DNA from 4 places in the Paenibacillus sp. FJAT-27812 genome. Region 4 is predicted to be linked to each of the others. Evidence: riboswitches for the same ligand, from Rfam matches in the RefSeq annotation. Region 4 holds a riboswitch; each other region holds the start of a gene.

Region 1 (5,043 bases), 480 kb from region 4:
ATCCCTTGGTCATAGGTGTTCTCCTCGAAGCTGTGAATCAGCTCGCCATGGCTGCGTGACGTTTCAATGGAAATAACGTCCGCATCAAGCGCCAAGATCGAATCGATAATGTCGTGGAACTCGCAATAGCACATATGGGTATGGATTTGCGTCGTGTCGCGCACATCTGATGTGGACAAGCGGAATGCATGCACGCCCCATTTCAAATAAGCATCCCAGTCGCTGCGCTTAAGCGGCAAGCCTTCACGCAGTGCCGGCTCATCCACTTGGATCATCTCGATGCCAGCCGACTCAAGCGCTTTTACTTCCTCGGACAATGCCAGCGCGATTTGGTATGCCACTTGCTCGCGCGTAATATCGTTGCGGGCAAAGGACCAGTTCAATATCGTAATCGGGCCAGTCAGCATCCCCTTCACCGGACGATCCGTTAGCGACTGCGCATACACGCTTTCGGTTACGGTCATTGGCTCGGTAAATACGACATCTCCGTAAATAACCGGCGGCTTCACGCAGCGGGAGCCGTAAGATTGTACCCAGCCGTTCTGCGTAAAGGCGAAACCATCCAATTTCTCGCCGAAAAATTCAACCATGTCCGTCCGCTCAAATTCACCGTGAACGAGTACGTCAATGTTAAGCTCTTCTTGGATTTCGATCCAGTTTTTAATTTTTCCATTAATGAAGGAAGCGTAGTCTTGCGAGCTAAGCTCATTCTTTCTCCACTTCTGCCTTGCTTGACGCACATCCAGCGTTTGCGGGAAGCTTCCGATCGTCGTTGTTGGCAGGAGAGGCAAATTCCATTTATGCTGCTGCAGCTTCTGTCTTTCTGCAAAAGGCTTTTGCCTAGCGGACGGATGAGCGGCAACTGCCGCCGCGTCTGCTGCTTGGCGATTACGGGCTGGCGATACCGACAAATTGTGAATCCGCTCGCCGTTTAGCTTAAGCTCCTCAGCACGAAGACCCGCTGTTTCCGTATCAACGGCAAATGCCGCTTCGCTAAGCCATACGATTTCGTCTAGCTTCTCCTCAGCAAAAGCGAGCGCTTCACGCAGTTCAGCTGGCAAATTATTTTCGTTCTTTGCCGTTACAGGCACATGCAGCAGACTGCTCGACGATTGAATGATAAGGCGGTCAGCCTCGATAGCAACCGAAATTTTATCAAGCAGCGCAAGCTTTTGCTTGTAGTCTGAACGCCAAATATTGCGCCCGTCCACAAGACCGATACCTGCCAGCTTGTCCTGAGGGAATCCGAATTGCTCGAGTGCTTGCAGGTTTTTCTCCAAGCCATGAACAAAATCCAAACCGATCGCTTGCACAGGAAGCCCCACTACGGCTTCATAATGCTCTACTGCATCGAAATACGTTTGCAGCAAAATATGAAGCGCAGGCGCTGCCGCATTTAGCTGCTCATAAATGGATTGCACCAAATTAATCTCGTCCTCGGATACCGAAGTAACAAGGATCGGCTCGTCGATTTGTACCCACTGCACACCCTCTTGCTCAAGCTCCTGAAGCAATTGCGCATAAAGCGGTACAAACTGCTCTACCAATTGCGGAAGCTGCTTCGCATCATAACCTTTGGAGAGCTTTAGGAAGGTGTAAGGTCCGATAATGACCGGCTTGCCCTCAATGCCTAGCTTTTGCTTCGCTTCGCGGTACGCCAGCAATGGACGGTTTTCTGTTAATACGGGTTTAGCGCCGGCAAGCTCAGGAACGATATAGTGGTAGTTAGTGTTGAACCATTTGGTCATTTCGCATGCTTGCGCCTGCTGCGTGCCCCTTGCCATAGCATAATACGTTTTAACAGGAACAGGACCCCCTTCATAGCCAAAACGTTCCGGCACTAGGCCAAACATCGCCGAAGTATCCAGCATTTGATCATACAGCGTGAAGTCATTAACCGGGATGATGGTAATGCCTTTTTCCTTTTGCAGCTTCAGGTTGTTCAACCGAATGCCTTCCAGCGTCTCAAGAAAAACGCTCTCCTCCAAATCGCCTTTCCAAAATGCTTCAAGCGCTTTTTTCCATTCCCGGTTTTCGCCGATACGCGGATAACCAAGTACGCTGCTTTTTAGTTTACTCATACTCCATGTTCCTCCTAATAAATGTAATTAAGTTAAAATAAGAACGCAAAAAGGGCGTCGTTACCTTAAAAGAAACAAAGGTAAAGACGCCCGTCGTTAAATTAAACAGCGGTCCTGTCTTAACACCTCCCTATCTCCCGTAGGTAAAAGCAGTGTCGTTCAAATAGGCAGGTCTCCTGGCTCCAGTATCATCATCTTCAGCTTGCCTTCCCAATCCGCTCGGATCAGTGGCATCAACGCTTGGACTCCTCTGTTACAGTGGCGGGACCGCGCCGGCATCGCACCGGACTTCCCTTTTAAGCTCAAGCCTCTTAAGCATGAGCACCTATTTCCACTTATTCAGTTATTGATCGCTATCAGCTAGCAATACGAATAACCATACACTCGAATTAATAATCATTCCATGCAAGTAACGCATATCAAGCTCAACTACTGCATGGCACACGTAATTATACTATAATATCGCCAATTTAGCGACAATTCGCACTATACGCATGTATTAACTGTATTATACGAAAAAAAGGCTTCCCCACTCGCAGGCTGCGCTGCGCTGGGAAAGCCCTATTATAATCGTTCTACCTAACTAACCAACCGCCGTCTACTGCCAATATATGACCATTCATATAATCAGAGGCAGCGGAGGACAAAAATACGGCCGGGCCAATCAAATCCTCAGACGTTCCCCAGCGTCCCGCAGGGATGCGCTGCAAAATTTGGGCGCTGCGCACCGGGTCCTCACGAAGCGCTTCCGTATTGTCCGTGCTCATATATCCAGGCGCAATCGCATTCACTTGCAAGCCTTTGCCCGCCCATTCGCTAGCAAGCGCTTTGGTGAGCCCTGCTACCGCATGTTTGCTGGATGTATAACCAGGAACGTTAATCCCCCCTTGGAAGGAGAGCATCGATGCGATATTAATGATTTTGCCGGAGCCTTGCTCGATCATATGCTTGCCCGCAAGCTGGGAAAGGACAAAGACCGAATTCAAGTTAACGTCGAGCACATCCTGCCAATCCTCATAGCTATGCTCAGCAGCAGGAGTCCGGCGAATAATGCCGGCATTATTGACCAAAATATCGATGCGTCCCAGTTCATCAACCGTACGTTCGATAATGCCCGCAAGCTTGGCGCGATCCGAAATATCGGCTTGGATCGTAATCGCCTTGCGCCCCAGCGCCCGAACGGCGTCCGCTGCTTTGTCAGCAGGCGTGCTGTTCGTGACAAGCGCCACATCGGCGCCCGCCTCGGCTAGTCCAAGCGCAATCGCTGCGCCAAGCCCACGGCCTGCGCCCGTTACGATAGCTGTTTTTCCCGTTAAATCAAACAAACCCATCGGTTATGTCCTCCCTCTCGCACGCTTCCCGCTTTCTGGAAGCTCCGCCTTCATCATCTTTATATCAAGTGCCTCGTATTTCGCTGCAACCTCGGACGAGATGCCATCATCGGTAATGATATAGTCAATCTCGCTCAGCTCAGCAAAAGTAATCAAGGCGCCTTTGTCGAATTTGTTATGATCAGCCAGACAATAGACAGTCTTGGCGTTCTCCAAATACAGCTTCTTCAGCTTCGACAATTCCTCTGTAAAGATCGTAAGCCCGTATTCCAAATGAATGCCCGTGGTGGATAGGAACAGCTTATGGACATTCAACCGTTTAATCCACTCCTGCGATTCCGCGCCAATGAGCAGATTGTTGTGGCGGTAGCCGCCGGGAATAACGAGCCTAACTTGATCCTTCAAGGTCAGCTCCCGAATAATAAGCAGATCATTCGTAAGCACGGTTACGGGGATATTCGGCAGCCGCTTCGCCATCTCAAGCGTCGTGCTGCCCGCATCCAGCGCGATGATATCGTTAGGCTCGATGCAGGTGAGCGCAAGCGCCGCAATGGCCGACTTCTCCTGTTGATGCTTGCTGTTTGGAAATTGCAAGGGATAAAGGCTATCTTCACCCTCCTGCTCCACGACAGCTCCGCCATGCGTTCGTTTCAGAAGTCCCTTCTCCTCGAGCTTCTCCAAGTCCTCGCGAACCGTCTTTTCTGTAACGCCAAATTGCTCGCTTAGCTCGGAAACCTTAACCGCGCCAAGCTGCTCTAATTTTTCTATAATTTTACGATGCCGTTCAGCAGCAAGCATGGTGCACCCCCTGTAGCGAATGTTTCTATTTTAGCTCGCTTGCAGGTACCGCGTCCATGTCTGTAAAGGTATAGTTCTCACCTGCCATCGACCAGCAGAACGTGTAGTTGCTCGTCCCCACGCCGGAGTGGATCGACCAAGGCGGCGAGATGATCGCTTGCTCGCTTGCTACAACCAGATGTCTCGTCTGCGAAGGCTCGCCCATCATGTGGAATACGCGTGCGTCAGCGTTCATATCAAAGTACAAGTACGCTTCCATGCGGCGGTCATGAACATGCGAAGGCATTGTGTTCCAGACGCTTCCTGTTTTGAGGCTTGTTACGCCAAGCATAAGCTGGCAGCTTTGGATGCCGTCTGCATGAATGTATTTGTAAAGAATACGTTCGTTGGAAGTTTCTTGCGAGCCAAGATGAGTTGGATTCGCTTCCTCCATCGTCATCTTGCGCGTAGCGATCTCGGCATGCGCGAGCGCAGAGCAGAAATAAAGCTTCGCAGGGTTCGCCTTGTCAATGCTTGAGAGCAGCACTTGGCGTTTGCCTTTGCCGACATACAGCACGTCAAGCTTGTTCAGCTCATATACTTCTCCATCAACGGAAATCGAAGCCGGGCCGCCAATATTCAAAAATCCAATTTCGCGGCGCTCCAAGAAAAATTCGGTTTTCAGCGTAGCCGCATCCTCCAGTTCAAGTGCTTCGTTCACCGGCAGCGCCCCGCCTACAATCATCCGGTCATAATGCGAATAGGTCATCTTCAGTTGATCCTGCTCGAACAAGCTTTCGATCAAAAACTCGCTGCGCAGACGTTCCGTATCATATTGCTTCACATCAGTTGGG
Region 2 (5,043 bases), 2.7 Mb from region 4:
AATCATGCTGTAAACCGGTAGCCGGACAGTCGGATACAGCAGACGAGCCTTTCCCGCAATGGCAGGGCTTCCATCAAAAAAGAGTTGACTTAGCAGGTCCATAGATGTTTTTATTATATAGACCGATCGTTATAATCGAGGAGTGAATCAATGTCGGAAAAACAAAATACTCGGCAAACTATATTGGATACAGCCTCGCGGCTTTTTTTCACAAAAGGGTATCATGCTACAGGATTAAGCCAAATTATTAAAGAGAGCAGCTGTCCTAAAGGCTCTTTGTATTATTATTTTCCCAATGGCAAGGAAGAGCTGGCGCTGGAATGCATTGCTTGCACCAAGGCGTTTGTCATCGAGAGATGGAAAACAAAATTTGCGGCATACGAAGACCCTTCCGAGGCGGTACAAGCATTCGTGCTTGATATGGGAGAGGATGCCGAGCAATATGATTTCCAAGGTTATATGCCGTTTAGCTTCTGGATGGCGGTCGAAACGTCGGCGATTAGCGAGAAGCTGAGAGCCGCCGGTCAGGATGTGTTTGCCTCATGGCAGGCCGTTATCTCCGACCGTTTGATTGAGACTGGCATGGTTGCAGAGAAAGCAGAGGAAGTCAGCGTGGTGCTCGTTTCCTTGCTGGAGGGTGCTTTGATCCTCGCCATAACGAAGCGGGATAAGCAGCCGTTAATGAGTGCGGCGAAGTGTGTGCCGTATTTGATTCATAAATGCCCATCTCTATGAGAGGTCATAAATAAAAGATAGATAGAATGTAGGAGAGTGGAAAGCTTGCAAGCAACAATGGCAGAAACACAGCAAAATACGGGGCAGAAATATAGAGTGCTCCCCATCATGATTTCCTTATTGTTAAGCGGATTTATCGGCATGTTCAGTGAAACGGCTCTAAACGTAGCGCTAAGCGATTTAATACGCGTATTCGACATCACCGCGCCGACCGTGCAATGGCTGACGACCGGATACCTGCTGACGCTCGGTATTTTGGTGCCGGTCTCGGGATTATTGCTCCAATGGTTTACGACAAGGCAGCTATTCATAGCTGCATTAAGCTTCTCCGTGCTCGGCACGCTAGTAGCGGCGCTTGCGCCAAGCTTTGAAGTTCTGATGACGGCGCGTGTCATTCAAGCCGTGGGCACAGCGCTGCTGCTGCCGCTTATGTTCAATACGATCCTTATTATTTTCCCGGCCGAGAAGCGGGGAGCGGCGATGGGCGTTATCGGGCTTGTTATTATGGTCGCACCGGCTGTAGGCCCTACGATTGCAGGTCTTCTTATTGAAAACTTGAGCTGGCACTGGATTTTCTGGCTTTCGCTGCCGTTCTTAGTTATTGCTTTGTTGTTCGGTATGATGTACATGCAAAACGTCTCGACGATTACAAAGCCTAAAATTGATATCATGTCTCTTCTATTCTCGACGCTAGGCTTTGGCGGCATTGTGTTTGCTTTCAGCAGCGCGGGCGAAGGTGAAGGCGGATGGGGCAGCACAAAAGTCATTGTTTCCATGGTCATCGGTATTTTAGCGCTTATCTTATTCGCGGTTCGTCAATTGAGAATGAAGCAGCCGATGATGAACCTGCGGGCATTTAAGCATCCGATGTTCGTCGTAGGTACGCTAATGGTATTTATTTGTATGATGGTTATTTTGTCTTCGATGCTCGTATTGCCGATGTACCTGATCAGCGGGCTTGGGCTTAGCGCATTAACGGCAGGACTCATTTTGCTGCCAGGCGGACTATTAAACGGTATTATGTCTCCGATTATGGGCAGCTTGTTCGATAAATTCGGACCGAAATGGCTCGTTATTCCAGGTCTTGTTATCGTCGCAGCCGTGCTTTGGTTTTTCTCGGGCATTACGACGGCATCAACGATTACACTTATCATCGTTCTTCATTCCTGCTTGATGATCGGGATCTCCATGGTATGGATGCCTGCGCAAACCAACGGCCTTAATCAACTGCCGCGCGAGCTGTACCCGGACGGAACGGCGATTATGAACACGCTGCAGCAGGTAGCTGGCGCGATCGGAACAGCGGTTGCCGTGAGCATCATGACGGCAGGTATGAAAGACTTTATGAAGGGCGTGGCAGATCCTGCAAATGCGCCGCTAGCGATGACAGCGGGCATATCGGATGCGTTTATCTTTGCCATGATCGTTGCGATTGTTGGTTTGGTCGTCGCTTTCTTCATTAAACGGGTCCATGTTAGCAAGCAGCATTAATAGATAATAGTTTTGTGTACAAGAAGATTCGGTTGCCACGTGCGATCGAATCTTCTTTGCTGCTAGCTGCCATTCTGTTATAGACAAACCCCGGCAATCCCGATATGATTGATTCAACAATCAAATAAAGATATAGAAAAGGTGCAGACAGAGCTTGCTTTGTTTGCTTAAAAGGGAAGTCCGGTGCAAGGCCGGCGCGGTCCCGCCACTGTATGTGAAGAGCGCTTCTACCCTAACATGCCACTGTCCTCTTACTGGATGGGAAGGCTGGGAAGCGTGATGACGCACGAGCCAGGAGACCTGCCTTTTCTTATTTTGTTTCTCATTCTTCGGGGGATAAGAATGTGGAGGCGCAATCGTCAAGCAGAACGCATGATATCATTTTAAAATGCTGTGCCGATCTTTTATTAGACATGCAGATCCCTTTCATTTAGGGGTCTTTTTTTTATTTTTTAACGTCTTTTGGATAGTTGGATGAGAGGGAGTAGAAATAAGTTGACAGCAATGAACAGTAAAAAATGGTTTTTCGGCATAATCGTACTCCTGTTAATGATTAGTTTATTAGCTGGCTGCGCCGCTCAAGGGCAACAGGCGAAAGTGGAGCCGAATCAAACGCAAGAGAGCAGCAAGGCACAAACAGAGCAAGAAGCAAATGACGGAAATGTAGAGCAGCCTACAGCTTCTAGCGTGACGGCGGAGCAAACGCAGACTGCAGCGCCGACCGAAACGCCGGCAGAAACAGAAAGCGCAGGGAAAGACAAAGCTACAGCTGCCGCAAGCGATAAGCCGGGGGCAGCCAAGCCAACGCCTAAGCCGACTGTCGCTCCTCCTGCCAAGGATCAGAAAAATCAGCCTATAGCGAAACCAAGCGCTACGGCACAGCCCGTTAAGACGGAGAAACCGGCGCGAACCAAAGCGCCGCAGCCAGCCAATATCGTCACCATTTCGATCATTGCGGACGAAGAAACGGGGACTGTGCTTGATCCTACCGCGGTTGAGCTGAAAAAAGATGATACGGTGCTTGACGTGTTGAAGAGAATTACACGAAAAAATAAAATTCAAATGGAGTATAAAGGATTAAAAGCGACAGCTTATATCGAAGGAATCGATAACGTCTATGAGTTCGACCACGGTGCAAAGAGCGGCTGGATGTACAGGGTTAACGGCGAGTTTCCGAACAAAAGCGCAGGCGCCTATGAACTTAAAGAAGGCGACGTTATTGAGTGGTTGTATACGATTGATCTCGGCAAGGATCTAGGAGCTGAATATGAATGAACACCGCCTTTGGTTCCGTACATCCGATTACGAGCTTCAGCTATTACGCGGGCGTCATAGCCTTTAGCATGCTGCTCTTCCATCCTGTATTTCTCGTGACCTCTCTTGCTGCGGTTACGCTAGTTATTATCATTCACGGCGAAGGGAAGCGGCTGCTTAGGCTGCTTCCTTATTATGTGCTGATGGGCGGCTTCGTCGCCGTTCTAAATCCGCTTTTTTCGCATCGCGGCAGACATATTTTATTTTATTTCATGGATCAGCCGATTACGCTGGAAGCGATTTTGTATGGCGTGACGATGATGCTTTCATTACTTGGGATACTGCTCACCTTCGTATCGTTTCAGTTTATTGTCACGACCGATAAGTGGATGTATTTGTTCTCTCGCGCGCTGCCGCGAACGTCTCTGCTCACGTCGATGTCGATCCGCTTCGTGCCGCTGTTTTTGCGGAGGCTGGAGCAAATAACGACCGTACAGCGGACGAAGGGCGTATCGATTATGGAAGGCAGCCTGCGCAAGCGCTGCAAGGATGGCATGCTGCTCATTCGCGTGCTGCTCACATGGTCGCTTGAGGAGGCGCTGCAGACGGCAGATTCGATGAAGGCGCGCGGCTATGGCGCAGCCAAGCGAAGCTCATACGTCATTTACCGCATGGATCGAAGGGACGTATACACGCTTTTGTTTTTGGCGGCGATGGGCATTGTGTGCGTATGGGGCTGGGTGCAGGGCTTTGGCGTGCTGACCATATACCCGCGGCTTGAAACGATGCAATTTCACCGAGGGGAAGGCTTTGCCTATGCGTGCTACTGTGCCTTTTTGTTAACGCCGGTCGTACTCGAAGGAATGGAGAGAAGGTCATGGAAGTGATTCAAGTAAACAATTTGACGTTCCGTTATCCCGAAGCAAAGGGGGCAGCGCTTGATGACGTTTCGTTTCATGTGAAGCAGGGTGAGTTTGTTGTTTTGTGCGGCGCTTCAGGATGTGGCAAAACGACGCTGCTTCGGCATTTAAAAAAAGAGACGCTTCCGGTAGGCAAGCAATCGGGGTCTGTTAGATATAACGGCACATTGCTTGCGGAGCTGCCTGCGATTGAAGCAGCAGAGCAAATCGGCATGGTGTTTCAAAATGCTGATAACCAAATCGTTATGGATCAGGTGTGGCATGAACTTGCCTTTTCAATGGAGAATGTCGGTTATGATCAGGCAGTCATGCGCAAGCGTCTAGCTGAAATGAGCCATTTCTTCGGGCTTGAGGAGCTGCTTTATAAGTCCGTGCATGAAATATCGGGAGGGCAGAAGCAGCTGATTAACCTAGCTTCCGTATTGCTGCTTCAGCCGAAGCTGCTCCTGCTCGATGAGCCGACCTCGCAGCTTGACCCGGTTGCTGCCCGTGATTTTTTGCAGCTTCTCTATCGCCTGAATCAAGAGATGTCGATGACGGTTATTATTAGCGAGCATCGGCTCGAGGATGTTATCCCGCTTGCGGATCGGATCGTGATGCTGGAGGGAGGCAGGGTAAAGCACGACGCTGCCCCAAGAGAGCT
Region 3 (5,043 bases), 1.2 Mb from region 4:
TAACTGACCTGTGATGCCTGCGAGCTGACTAGCGAGCGCTTCGAGCTTGCCAAGGCTGCCCGGCGGCTTCGTCAATGAATCAGAATGCTGCAAAGCAAGTGCGGCAGCCTCTTCATGAAACGGTTTAATTTGCTTAACCGTCTTCTTTAGTTCTATGTACGCTTCGTTTTCCATCACTTTAGCTCCTTCAAGCCCATACTAAATGCATAGTTATTTCCATTTGGTTGAAGCATAATTTGCGGCACTCCCGTTACAGGGTGGGCGATGACGGCTGTTGTTGTTTCATATACCTGCTCGATCAGTGAAGCAGTCAGCACATGATGCGGATTGCCGGCAGCAGCAACCTTGCCTTGATGAAGCACGACAAGCTCATCGCAGTAGAGGGAAGCCAAATTCAAGTCATGGAGCACGGCGATAACCGTAAGATCGCGCTCTCTCTGCCATGCCCTTACCGTATCCAGCAGCTGCACCTGAAAGCCAATATCCAAATAGGTAGTCGGCTCGTCCAGCAAAATAATAGAAGGCTCTTGCGCCATCAGCTTTGCGAGTGCTACGCGCTGCCTTTCTCCGCCGCTTAGCTGATCCATCTTGCGATGCTCAAGCTCCTTAAGACCCATTGCGGTTAAAGCCCTGTCAATGATCGACTCGCTGTCCTGCTCTTCGCCCCCAAGCCAGTTTTGAAAAGGAAATCTCCCCATCCCGACGACCTCGCGCACTGAGAATCCAACGGGCGGCAGCCCGCTTTGCTCCAGCACCGCCATCTTCTTAGCCAGCTGTTTGCGGGGATATGATGCTATATTTTGCCCTGCAAGCAGCACTTCCCCTTGCTTAGGCTGATCAACGCCCGAGAGCAGCTGCAGCAGCGTCGATTTGCCTACCCCGTTGGGACCAATAATGCCGTACATGCGTCCTTTTTGAAAGGAACAGGAAAGCCCGTTCAGCACGATCCTTCCTTGTACGGTTTGTATGATGTTATGTGCCTCGATCATCTCATCCCTCCTTGCTTCAGCTTCCGTCTATGCAGCAAATAAGCGAAGAATGGGGCGCCGATCAGAGCCGTAACGACTCCAAGCGGAATTTCTTTTGGCGTCAACGCCATTCTTGCCAGCGTATCCGCCCAGAGGACGAACACGCCGCCGCCGATGGCAGACAAAGGCGTTATCAAGCGATAGTCGGGGCCTACCAGCAGACGGATCAAATGCGGTACCACAAGCCCCACGAAGCCAATAACGCCGGAAACGGAAACCGCTGCCGCGGTTAGCAGCGTCGAGCTGATTAACACGATCAGTTTCGTTCGCTCGACGCGTACGCCTAGATGGGCAGCATGCCGCTCGCCAAGCACGAACAAATTAAGAGGCTGGCCATAGGCGAGCAGCAGAGGAAATCCAACGAGCAGAAACGGAATTAGCATATAGACATTTTCCCAGCTCCGCATCGCAAGCGAGCCCATCAACCAGAACAAAATCTGGTTGACAACCCCCTCCGACATCGAAACCATAAACGAAACGAAAGCGCCAAGAAAAGATTGAATAATGACACCTGAGAGGATAAGCGTTTCAATATGCATGACACCTTTGCTGCGCGACAGCCAAAAGACGCCAAGCAGCGTGACCGTTCCGGTACCGAAGGCCACAAGCGGGATCGACCATATGCCAAGCACCGTTTGCAGTCCGAACAAAATGATAAATGCGGCGCCCACCGAGCTTCCGGAAGCGACGCCTAACGTATATGGATCGGCTAACGGATTGCGCAGCACGCCTTGAAAGCCGGTCCCTGCAAGCGCAAGGCATGCGCCTACGAGGACAGCAAGCAGAACGCGCGAGAGCCTTATTTGGGTAACGATTGCTATTTGACCGGGCGTGTAAGAAACCGGCTTATCCGCAAGCCATGGCAGCTGATGAACGAGGATGCCCCACACGTCACCGAGCGAAATGCCGGCCGAGCCAATTGATAAACTTACAACGATAGAAACAGCAAGAAGGAGCATAGCTGCTCCTCCATACCAAACTAATTTATAGGTCATTTGATTATTTTACGAGATCCGGGTGAATGACTTTAGCAAGCTCAAGCAAGCCCTCGGCAAGGCGAGGCCCAACACGTACGAGCGGGTCCTCAGTTACCGCGTGCATGTGTTTATTTTTCACCGCATCGATGACATCCCAGCCTGGGCGGCTTTCAATGCCAACGACGATCGGATTCGGCTCCTCCTTCAAAGCAGGATAGATGATGAGCTCAGGATTTTGTTTAACGACTTCCTCTGCGCTAATTTCATACCAGCCCGGCGACCCGGCGGCAATGTTTTTGCCTCCTGCAAGCGTCAGCAGCTCATCGAGGAAAGTGCCGGAACCTACTGTCCAGCCTACGGAAAACTCCAAATATACATTCTTTTTGTCAGCGTCTTTCACTGCATCCGTTACCTGCTGCTTAACTGCGCGCATATGCTCAGCGACAGCAGCCGCTTCCGTTTGTTTATTCATAATATGACCTAAATTTTCGATTTTGGCAATAACGGCATCATAGGTAAGCGGATCAGACGCGAACACCGGAATTTTCAATTCGCGAAGCTTCGTGATGGCTTCCGTATTCATCGATGATGAAGCCAGCACAAGATCAGGATCAAGCGCGGCTACCGCTTCGATATTAGTCGTCATGTCGCCTACTTTAGGCTTAGATGCTGCTTCCTCCGGATAATTGCTATATTGATCGACGCCTACGACCTGCTCGCCAGAGCCAATCGCGTAAATGGCTTCCGTTTCACTAGGCACGAGCGTAACAACCTTAGTCGGCGCTTGCGCGAACGTGATCTCCGTTCCCGTATCGTCTTTTAATGTAAGCGGATATGCGGTAGTGTTATCCGATGGCGCCGGCGTAGCCGTTTGCTCCGTATTGGCCGGTGAATTGCTAGGCTTGTTCTCCTTGTCGCTGCTCGCTCCGCAAGCTGCTGTAAAAACTAGCAGCATCGCTAACAGCAAACCAAACAGAATCTTCGTCATATTGCGTTTTTTTTCATTCATTTTAACGTTACTCCCCTATATGTTTTTTTCGTATAAAATAAAAAAAGCATCTCTGACAATAGTGCCAGAAATGCTCTCATACGCGCTCTACTCAATCATCCAAGCGGCAAGCTTCCAAAGCACTCTCCCCAAGTCCACGTAGGTATAAGCGTTATGTAAATAGGCAGATTTTCTGACTCGGACATCACAGCATGCTGCTTGCTGCTATTCCTTACAGTGGCGGGTCCGTGCCGGTATCTCACCGGTCTTCCCTATTAAGCTTCATGCGATTTCCGACCTTCGAACTTTGTTTGTCAGAATACTTCGCATCAGCACCTATTTATACAATATAAAATTATCCGTAGTTAATATACACCGTCTCTTAAAATTTGTCCAACATCGCTCATGTCGCTCTGATGACCGATGCCGCGCGTTCTGCTCCTGACTTTTGCCGCATAGGTAACGTAATAAGCCTCTTCATTATTAGTGGCAACGACCAAATCCATTGGATCAAAGGAGGTACAATCTTCATGCAGCCTAATGCCAAATCAACCTCGCCTCTATATAAATTCCTCTTCCTGCTCATTGGGGCAGCTCTTCTTGTCGCAGCAGCATTCACTTTGCTTAGCGAGCCAAGCGATGCAGCCCCGCCTATTACGGAGCACGCCCTCGGGAGCGGCCATGCCATTTGGTCGATCAATCCGTATCCGGCTAAGGTGCTGCGCGGCAATCGCTTTTTGATCGACCTTACCGACGAATCCGGCGCTGCGTTGCAGGGTGCAAGCTTATCCGTCAACCTTGAGATGATGGATATGGTGTGCGGTGATTATGCGTTCAAAATGACCGAAGCGTCACCCGGACAATATTCGGGTGACGGCGTCCCGTTGATGGCTGGTACGTGGAAGGCAACGGTCACGGTTCAAACAGGCGATCAAACGTATACGATCGTAAGGATGCTGAAGGCAATCCATTGAACGGCAGATCACCAAAGCCAAGGATTGATCGATGGGATGATGCCATTAACGGCTAACCCGCGCAAAATCGAAATGACGCCTACGGCAATTGCCGTTGCAACGCTCGCTTTGCGCATGAACCGCCGCCACTTTTTATTTGCGAAGGCAGCAATGTACGCAGCTGCAGCTAATGCCGGAAAAGTGGAGAGGCCAAACAAAGCCATGACTGCTGCGCCTTCAAGGCCTGAGCCGGTAGCGGCGGCTGTCATTTGCATCGCATAAGTCAAGCCGCAGGGCAAGAAGCCAAATGCGATGCCCGTAGCGAGCAAATGCCCGGTTTCTTGACCCGCTGAGCGCTGCGCCCCTCCAACCAATCGCTTGTGGAGAAAGGCCGACAATCGGTTCATAAAGGGCAGCTGGAACCTGCGCCAAAGCCAGAGCAGCAAGAAGCATCCGCCGATAATGGACGCTAGTCCCTGCACGCCTGCCAGCTTGCCTGCTACATCAACAAACGAGCCGACCGTTCCCATGACAGCTCCTAATAGCGAATAAGACAAGATTCGTCCCGCATTATAAAGCAGCATCGATTTCTGGGCTGATGCAGTAGAATTCAGCGACACGGCGGACACGATCCCCCCGCACATCCCGATGCAATGCGGAGCGCTGAACAATCCGGTCAAAATAATAAAGCCAACCTGCTGCCATGTGATCGTCATTCGTTTGTCCCAGCCTTGCGCCGAAGCTGGCCAGTCAGCCGAAGCGCATTGGCGACAACCGACACGGAGCTAAGCGCCATAGCCGTTCCCGCCATCCAAGGCTCCAGCAGACCAAAAGCTGCAAAAGGAATGATGATTACATTGTAGATAAAGGCAAAGGTTAAGTTTTGCCTTACATTTCGAATCGTTAATCGGCTTATTTTGATCGCTTCAGGGATGGCTTGCAGTCGTGAGAATAACAAGGTCATGTGACCTGCGCTCAGCGCGGCGTCCGTCCCTTCTCCCATCGCGAGCCCCACATCCGCAGCGGCGAGCGCGGGCGCGTCATTCCAGCCGTCGCCTGCCATAGCGACCCGCTTGCCTCGGCGCTTCAACTTCTCC
Region 4 (5,043 bases):
CGTAATATACAGTAAGGTGATCAGATTCCTCTAGTACAAAATCAGCAATGCCAACTGAAGGTGTAATCCATTCACCATTTCTCTTGATTGCATACTGCCAACCGTCATAACCTTGGTACGTTTTTTCACTGATTCCAGCAATAGAAGTTACATAATCGCCAAAAGAAGGATGTGTTGTAACTTGAAGAGCTATTTTTTGATCAGCCGTAAGATCTTTTAGAGCATCAAGAGCGCTGTACCCATTTGCAGTACCTGTTGCTATATTCGCCTGCGGACCTTCAATATCAACCGCGACATCAACAGCAAAAGCAACGCCTGGCATTACTCTTCCGGCAAAATTGTACAATCTACCTTTTTTATTGGCGAATAGGCTATACGCGTCTAAAGCCTGTAAAGCTTGTTCCGTCGCCATGCCATTGCTTTTTCCAGTTAATAAATGCGAAAACCCGCCATCTGCTTGTGCAAAGCTTAACAGCTTATCGAGAAGGTTTATTCCATTTTTAGTAAAGGCTACGCCTGTTGGATCAATTCCATGAGCAGTAAGCCCGATTATAGCCTGTGAAATGCTTTCACTGCTTTCTCCGCCATAACCGCCATGTGTTTTTTGATTTATAGACAACCAATGTATGGCTTTCTCGCCCGCTGTCTTCACATCTACTTTATCCATGTATGGCGCAAGCGCAATAAGAGCCATTGCCGTCATATCTGCTTCGCTATTTGAACCGCCCCATGCAAAACCGCCATCAGGCAATTGCTTGTTAACAATAGCTTCTGCTAGTTTATCTCGCGTCCACAAAGAATCTTCCGGCAGTTTATAGTTACCTGAGTCCAAAGCAATTAGACTGTATAAAGGTCCATTCAATCCTTGGCTAACAATCCCTTTGTGATTATATATCTTTTCAATTAAATTATAGCTTGCAAAATCTTCTGCGTCATAGCCTAACGCCGTAATAGCCATTGAAAAACGTGCATAATCCGTTACAAAAGTAAACGTATTATTTGTTTTCTTTAAATTAGCAACAAGCTGCTCGTAGTAAGCTGCCGGTGTTTTTTGTCCAGCTTGTGCAAGGGCAAGGGCTTGCCACTCAGAAGTGACGCCTTTGCTTTTGATATACTTCGCTGCATTGTTAATGGCAGAATCTACTTTTTCAGAACCCTTTAAAATACTTAAGTAATAAATTCTAGGCTCTTTGTTACCTTCTTGGGCAATAACCCGTACAATACGGGGTTTTTTTTCGTTTAGCGTCAATATTTTATCGACTGGCGTGTTAACCGCACCACTCGTGTTATTTACGAAAAGCTGATCGACTTTTTTGGTTGTATTAGCAGTTACCTTTATCGTGTCAGCGTTCACTTTAATATCTTTATAGACATAAACACTGTCCTGTATCGTAACTTCCTTGGAACCAGAACCATGTTCGATACCTGCCAAGGTGATCGAGCTTAGGCTTGGCGTTTGTTCAATTGCGCTGTCTGCATCATGCAGTTGTAGTGAAGTCACTTCTGTACTTATTTCACCAAAAGGACCTCCGTCAATCTGTACGGCAGTATAGACTTTAATAAAATCAATGCTTTCTAAATTAACCGGCATGCCGTTCTCATCAACAGCCCAGCTAATGTCAATTCCTTCACCTTTAGCGTTTGCTGGTACATAGGGATTTCCTGCTACATTATAAGGGGCACTGCCATTGGAATGAGTATCTGTATATCCAAAAGCCGTATTTCGAGTAGTAATTTTCACTCCCGAATAAGTCCGAGCCAAATTATCGATTGCAGGCTGTGCTAATGGATAATTTGCCGGAATGGGATAATAGGAATGTTTATGAAAACTATTAGTCTTAATAAAACCTGTCGCACCTTCGTTATCCGCCCAAGGTACGTTCAAGCCGTTTGGTGCAGCGAATTCTGGATCAGGATTCGTGTATGTCGTTGCATAATCCCAGATCGTTGAATCCTCATAATGCTCTGAACCTGCGATATAGTACCACTTTGCCGGTTTGCCTGTTCCATCGTCTTGTGCGACAGCAACTGCTCCTGGCTCCTCAAATCCACTAAAAGCATTTCCGTAAACCGTAAAATCCACGCCGTAAGGGTGATCCTTACTGTTTTGAACCGGTGCATTTGTTTTAAATACGACAGCACCACCAAAGCCGCCTAAAGACACGCCGCTTGATAACACATTGTTATTCCAACTTTGATTTACGTCCCCAATGCCGCCAAAACCGGATTCATTGACAAACTGACCAGGAGCTGGAAGCAAGTCATAAATGGTAAACGGACCTAAATCAGGATTTGCATCCTCTGCAGCAACCTTGGCCGCTGGCAAAAACGCTGAGCTTGCCGCAGTGATAAATACGGTTAAGCTCAATATTAAAGCTAATAATTTTTGCGATAATGCTTGAGTTTTCATTAGTAACCTCTCTCTTCAATAAATTATGTTCAAACAAATAAAAGCCGCCCTAGGAGGACGGCTTTCAATAAACATGCATGCAAGCATGCGAACACACATAAGCAATGGCGTTTAAACGTAAATATTACGCATAAGTCGCCAATTAGACTGTTTCTTTTTCTCTCCACCCGAAGAACTAGAAACTTAAGAAATTGGCAGGTTTCCTGGCTCATGAGTCATCGTTCCTCGTCGCCTTCCCAGATCATTGATTATCCAGTGGCATTTTGACGAGATACTCTTCATTTACAGTGGCGGGACCGCGACGGAATTGCACCGAACTTCCCTATTAAGCTCTATAGCCAACTACTAAGCATAGAGCACCATATTTCCTTCGTTATATTCATTTGTACTAAAGATCATACAAGGAATGGAGATGGTTTGTCTATACCTAACACAGCGAAAAAGCAACAATTCATTGATGGATAGTATGATATCTAACCATTACTTCACTATCTTAGGAAAAATATAAAATTATGTTATTTTCGCACTCAGCTATTCAATCCTAAATCGCTCAATCGACCGCTGAAGCTCCTCCGCCAGCTCATTTACCGACGACGCAAGTGCCAGTGTCTCAGCAGCAAGCTGATTTTGCCGCTCGGTATCCGCTGCCGATTGCAGAGCGTGGCTGGAGGTTGCTTTGGCTACCTGTGCCATCGTATCAACGGATGCGCTGACCTGTTCGCTGCCTGCCGCCATTTCCTCGGTTGATGCGGAAACGTCTTGTATTTGCGCTGCAACTAAGCGTGATTCGTTCCATAACGAATCAAACGATGCCTTCAGCTCTTGCACGGTTTCCAATCCCTGCTCCATTTCCTGATCGCCGGTATTTACGGCACCTACCGCATTTGCTGTCAAGGCTAGCACTTGATCGATCGTCTCCGCAATATGTCCGGCATGTGCCGAAGCCTGCTCCGCCAGCTTTCTAATTTCATTCGAAACGACCGAGAAGCCAAGGCCATATTCACCGGCATGTGCCGCCTCGATCGCAGCGTTCAGTGCCAGCAAATTGGTCTGGCTAGCAATCGCCGATATTGTTCCTGCCATTTCTTGAATTTCAGAAGAACGCTCATTAAGCTGCCCAATGACATGTGAGATGGAAGCGGTGGCTGCGCCCAATCTTTCCATTTGCACAACGGCTTTGTCCGACTTTTCATGGCCCAGCTCGGCTGCATGCAGCATATCGCCAGACGCTTCCGCCATCACATTCGATGAATGTGCAATTCTTCCCACGCTAGCCGCCATCTCCTCCATCGATCTGGCAGCCTCATCTGCGCCAACTGCTTGATTTTCTGCGCCTAGCGCCATTTCGTTCACGGCAGAAGCTAGCTGCGAAGAGAGCTCTCTGCTCTGGTGCGAGCCTGCGCTTAATTTGCCGGCAAGCTCCGATACGGAAGCGGAATTGTTTCGAATCGCCCGCATCAGGCTTTGCATATGCTCGATAAACCGATTGACCTCCTCCGCCAGCCGCGAAATTTCATCATCTCCCTTTACCTCTATGCGGTAAGTAAGATCGGCTTCGCTAGAGTTAAGATTGACAGCGGCACGCACGATGCTGCGAAGCTTTCGTCCAACGACCAGCTGCGATAGAAGAAACAAGATGACTAGAACAACGACCATTAAGCCGCCGAATTGCAGCAGTACTTTGGTCCTCTCGGCTGCTATGAGCGCATCCGCCTTCTCCTTGGATACGGCGACGCGAACGGCGCCCCAATGCTTGCCGTCTATCATAAGCGGATAAGAGATATCCCATGCCTCTACTGTTCGTCCATCGATAAGACGGTCATATTTTTGCAAATAGACCTCATCCGTATTCGTATTCATGACGGCGTTATAACCTGTTTGATCATTAAAAACACGGTTGGCCCGGTAGTTTTGGCTAAGAAAGCCCTCATCTCCCCAAGCATCCTTGGACGCTTCTCCTAATTTGCTATAAATACTATTATGCGTTGCAATATAGCCTGCGTAGCTTGGGTTGTCCGAATAGGCAGCCGCCATCGCGTAAATGACATCCTCTTCGTTCATAAAGCTATCCAGAATGCCCTGCCAACGGTCATCCGTATATCGATCGTAAGCGCTATCGTATTTCAATTCGTACTGAGAGAGCGGAATCGTTTCGCCATTATACAAAACCGCCTCCTTTGAAGCGTACGCTGTGTCTTTGATCCTGTTTGCGGCTGACTGCTCGCTTTGGGGATTAACGGTCAGCTCATCGTTGAACAAATGCTGCTTAAGCGTGTCATGATTCCAGCTTGTCCCGTCTTGGAATACGATGCCTCTATTCAAATCCTGCTCCGTCACATGCTCAAGCGTACGGGAGAGCGATAAGACCAAATCCCGCCCCTTATCCAGCAGCCTCTTTTCAATAGAGATACGCGTTGCTCTCCATTCGTAAATGACAATGACACTGACAACCGCTACCAACGCAGCCGTCATAACTAGCAAAAATTTATTCGTCAACGTGCGAATTTTTATTTTCATATGCAATATCCCCCATCTTTATTGATTTATATTAAGCCAGATCATCCAAATGATCTGTGATATAAATCACACCAAAAACACCCTTATGCCGCAGCAAATGCGGCTAAGGGTGTTTT

The links. A riboswitch is a leader RNA that binds a small molecule or an ion and turns the genes downstream of it on or off. The one in region 4 is predicted to bind cobalamin.
Region 1: it holds a riboswitch for cobalamin, as region 4 does, so the genes downstream of both, metE (5-methyltetrahydropteroyltriglutamate--homocysteine S-methyltransferase) here and ADU23_RS17720 (S-layer homology domain-containing protein) in region 4, are expected to answer to the same signal.
Region 2: it holds a riboswitch for cobalamin, as region 4 does, so the genes downstream of both, ADU23_RS29740 (DUF4430 domain-containing protein) here and ADU23_RS17720 (S-layer homology domain-containing protein) in region 4, are expected to answer to the same signal.
Region 3: it holds a riboswitch for cobalamin, as region 4 does, so the genes downstream of both, ADU23_RS22760 (ABC transporter substrate-binding protein) here and ADU23_RS17720 (S-layer homology domain-containing protein) in region 4, are expected to answer to the same signal.

Annotation. Positions count from the first base shown of each region.
Region 1 is NZ_LIGH01000001.1:3,710,306-3,715,348, reverse strand. Features, by position in the region: gene metE (5-methyltetrahydropteroyltriglutamate--homocysteine S-methyltransferase) at 1-2,081, opposite strand, end outside; cobalamin riboswitch at 2,231-2,425, opposite strand; gene kduD (2-dehydro-3-deoxy-D-gluconate 5-dehydrogenase KduD) at 2,657-3,412, opposite strand; gene ADU23_RS15685 (DeoR/GlpR family DNA-binding transcription regulator) at 3,416-4,210, opposite strand; gene kduI (5-dehydro-4-deoxy-D-glucuronate isomerase) at 4,236-5,043, opposite strand, start outside.
Region 2 is NZ_LIGH01000001.1:6,890,887-6,895,929, reverse strand. Features, by position in the region: gene ADU23_RS29750 (TetR/AcrR family transcriptional regulator) at 151-735, shown strand; gene ADU23_RS29745 (DHA2 family efflux MFS transporter permease subunit) at 793-2,226, shown strand; cobalamin riboswitch at 2,349-2,548, shown strand; gene ADU23_RS29740 (DUF4430 domain-containing protein) at 2,731-3,501, shown strand; gene ADU23_RS29735 (energy-coupling factor transporter transmembrane component T) at 3,498-4,367, shown strand; gene ADU23_RS29730 (ABC transporter ATP-binding protein) at 4,358-5,043, shown strand, end outside.
Region 3 is NZ_LIGH01000001.1:5,396,661-5,401,703, reverse strand. Features, by position in the region: gene cobT (nicotinate-nucleotide--dimethylbenzimidazole phosphoribosyltransferase) at 1-174, opposite strand, end outside; gene ADU23_RS22770 (heme ABC transporter ATP-binding protein) at 174-989, opposite strand; gene ADU23_RS22765 (FecCD family ABC transporter permease) at 986-1,987, opposite strand; gene ADU23_RS22760 (ABC transporter substrate-binding protein) at 2,028-3,014, opposite strand; cobalamin riboswitch at 3,160-3,310, opposite strand; gene ADU23_RS22755 (FixH family protein) at 3,524-3,967, shown strand; gene ADU23_RS22750 (sulfite exporter TauE/SafE family protein) at 3,976-4,662, opposite strand; gene ADU23_RS22745 (heavy metal translocating P-type ATPase) at 4,659-5,043, opposite strand, start outside.
Region 4 is NZ_LIGH01000001.1:4,192,944-4,197,986, reverse strand. Features, by position in the region: gene ADU23_RS17720 (S-layer homology domain-containing protein) at 1-2,410, opposite strand, end outside; cobalamin riboswitch at 2,587-2,789, opposite strand; gene ADU23_RS17715 (methyl-accepting chemotaxis protein) at 2,942-4,927, opposite strand.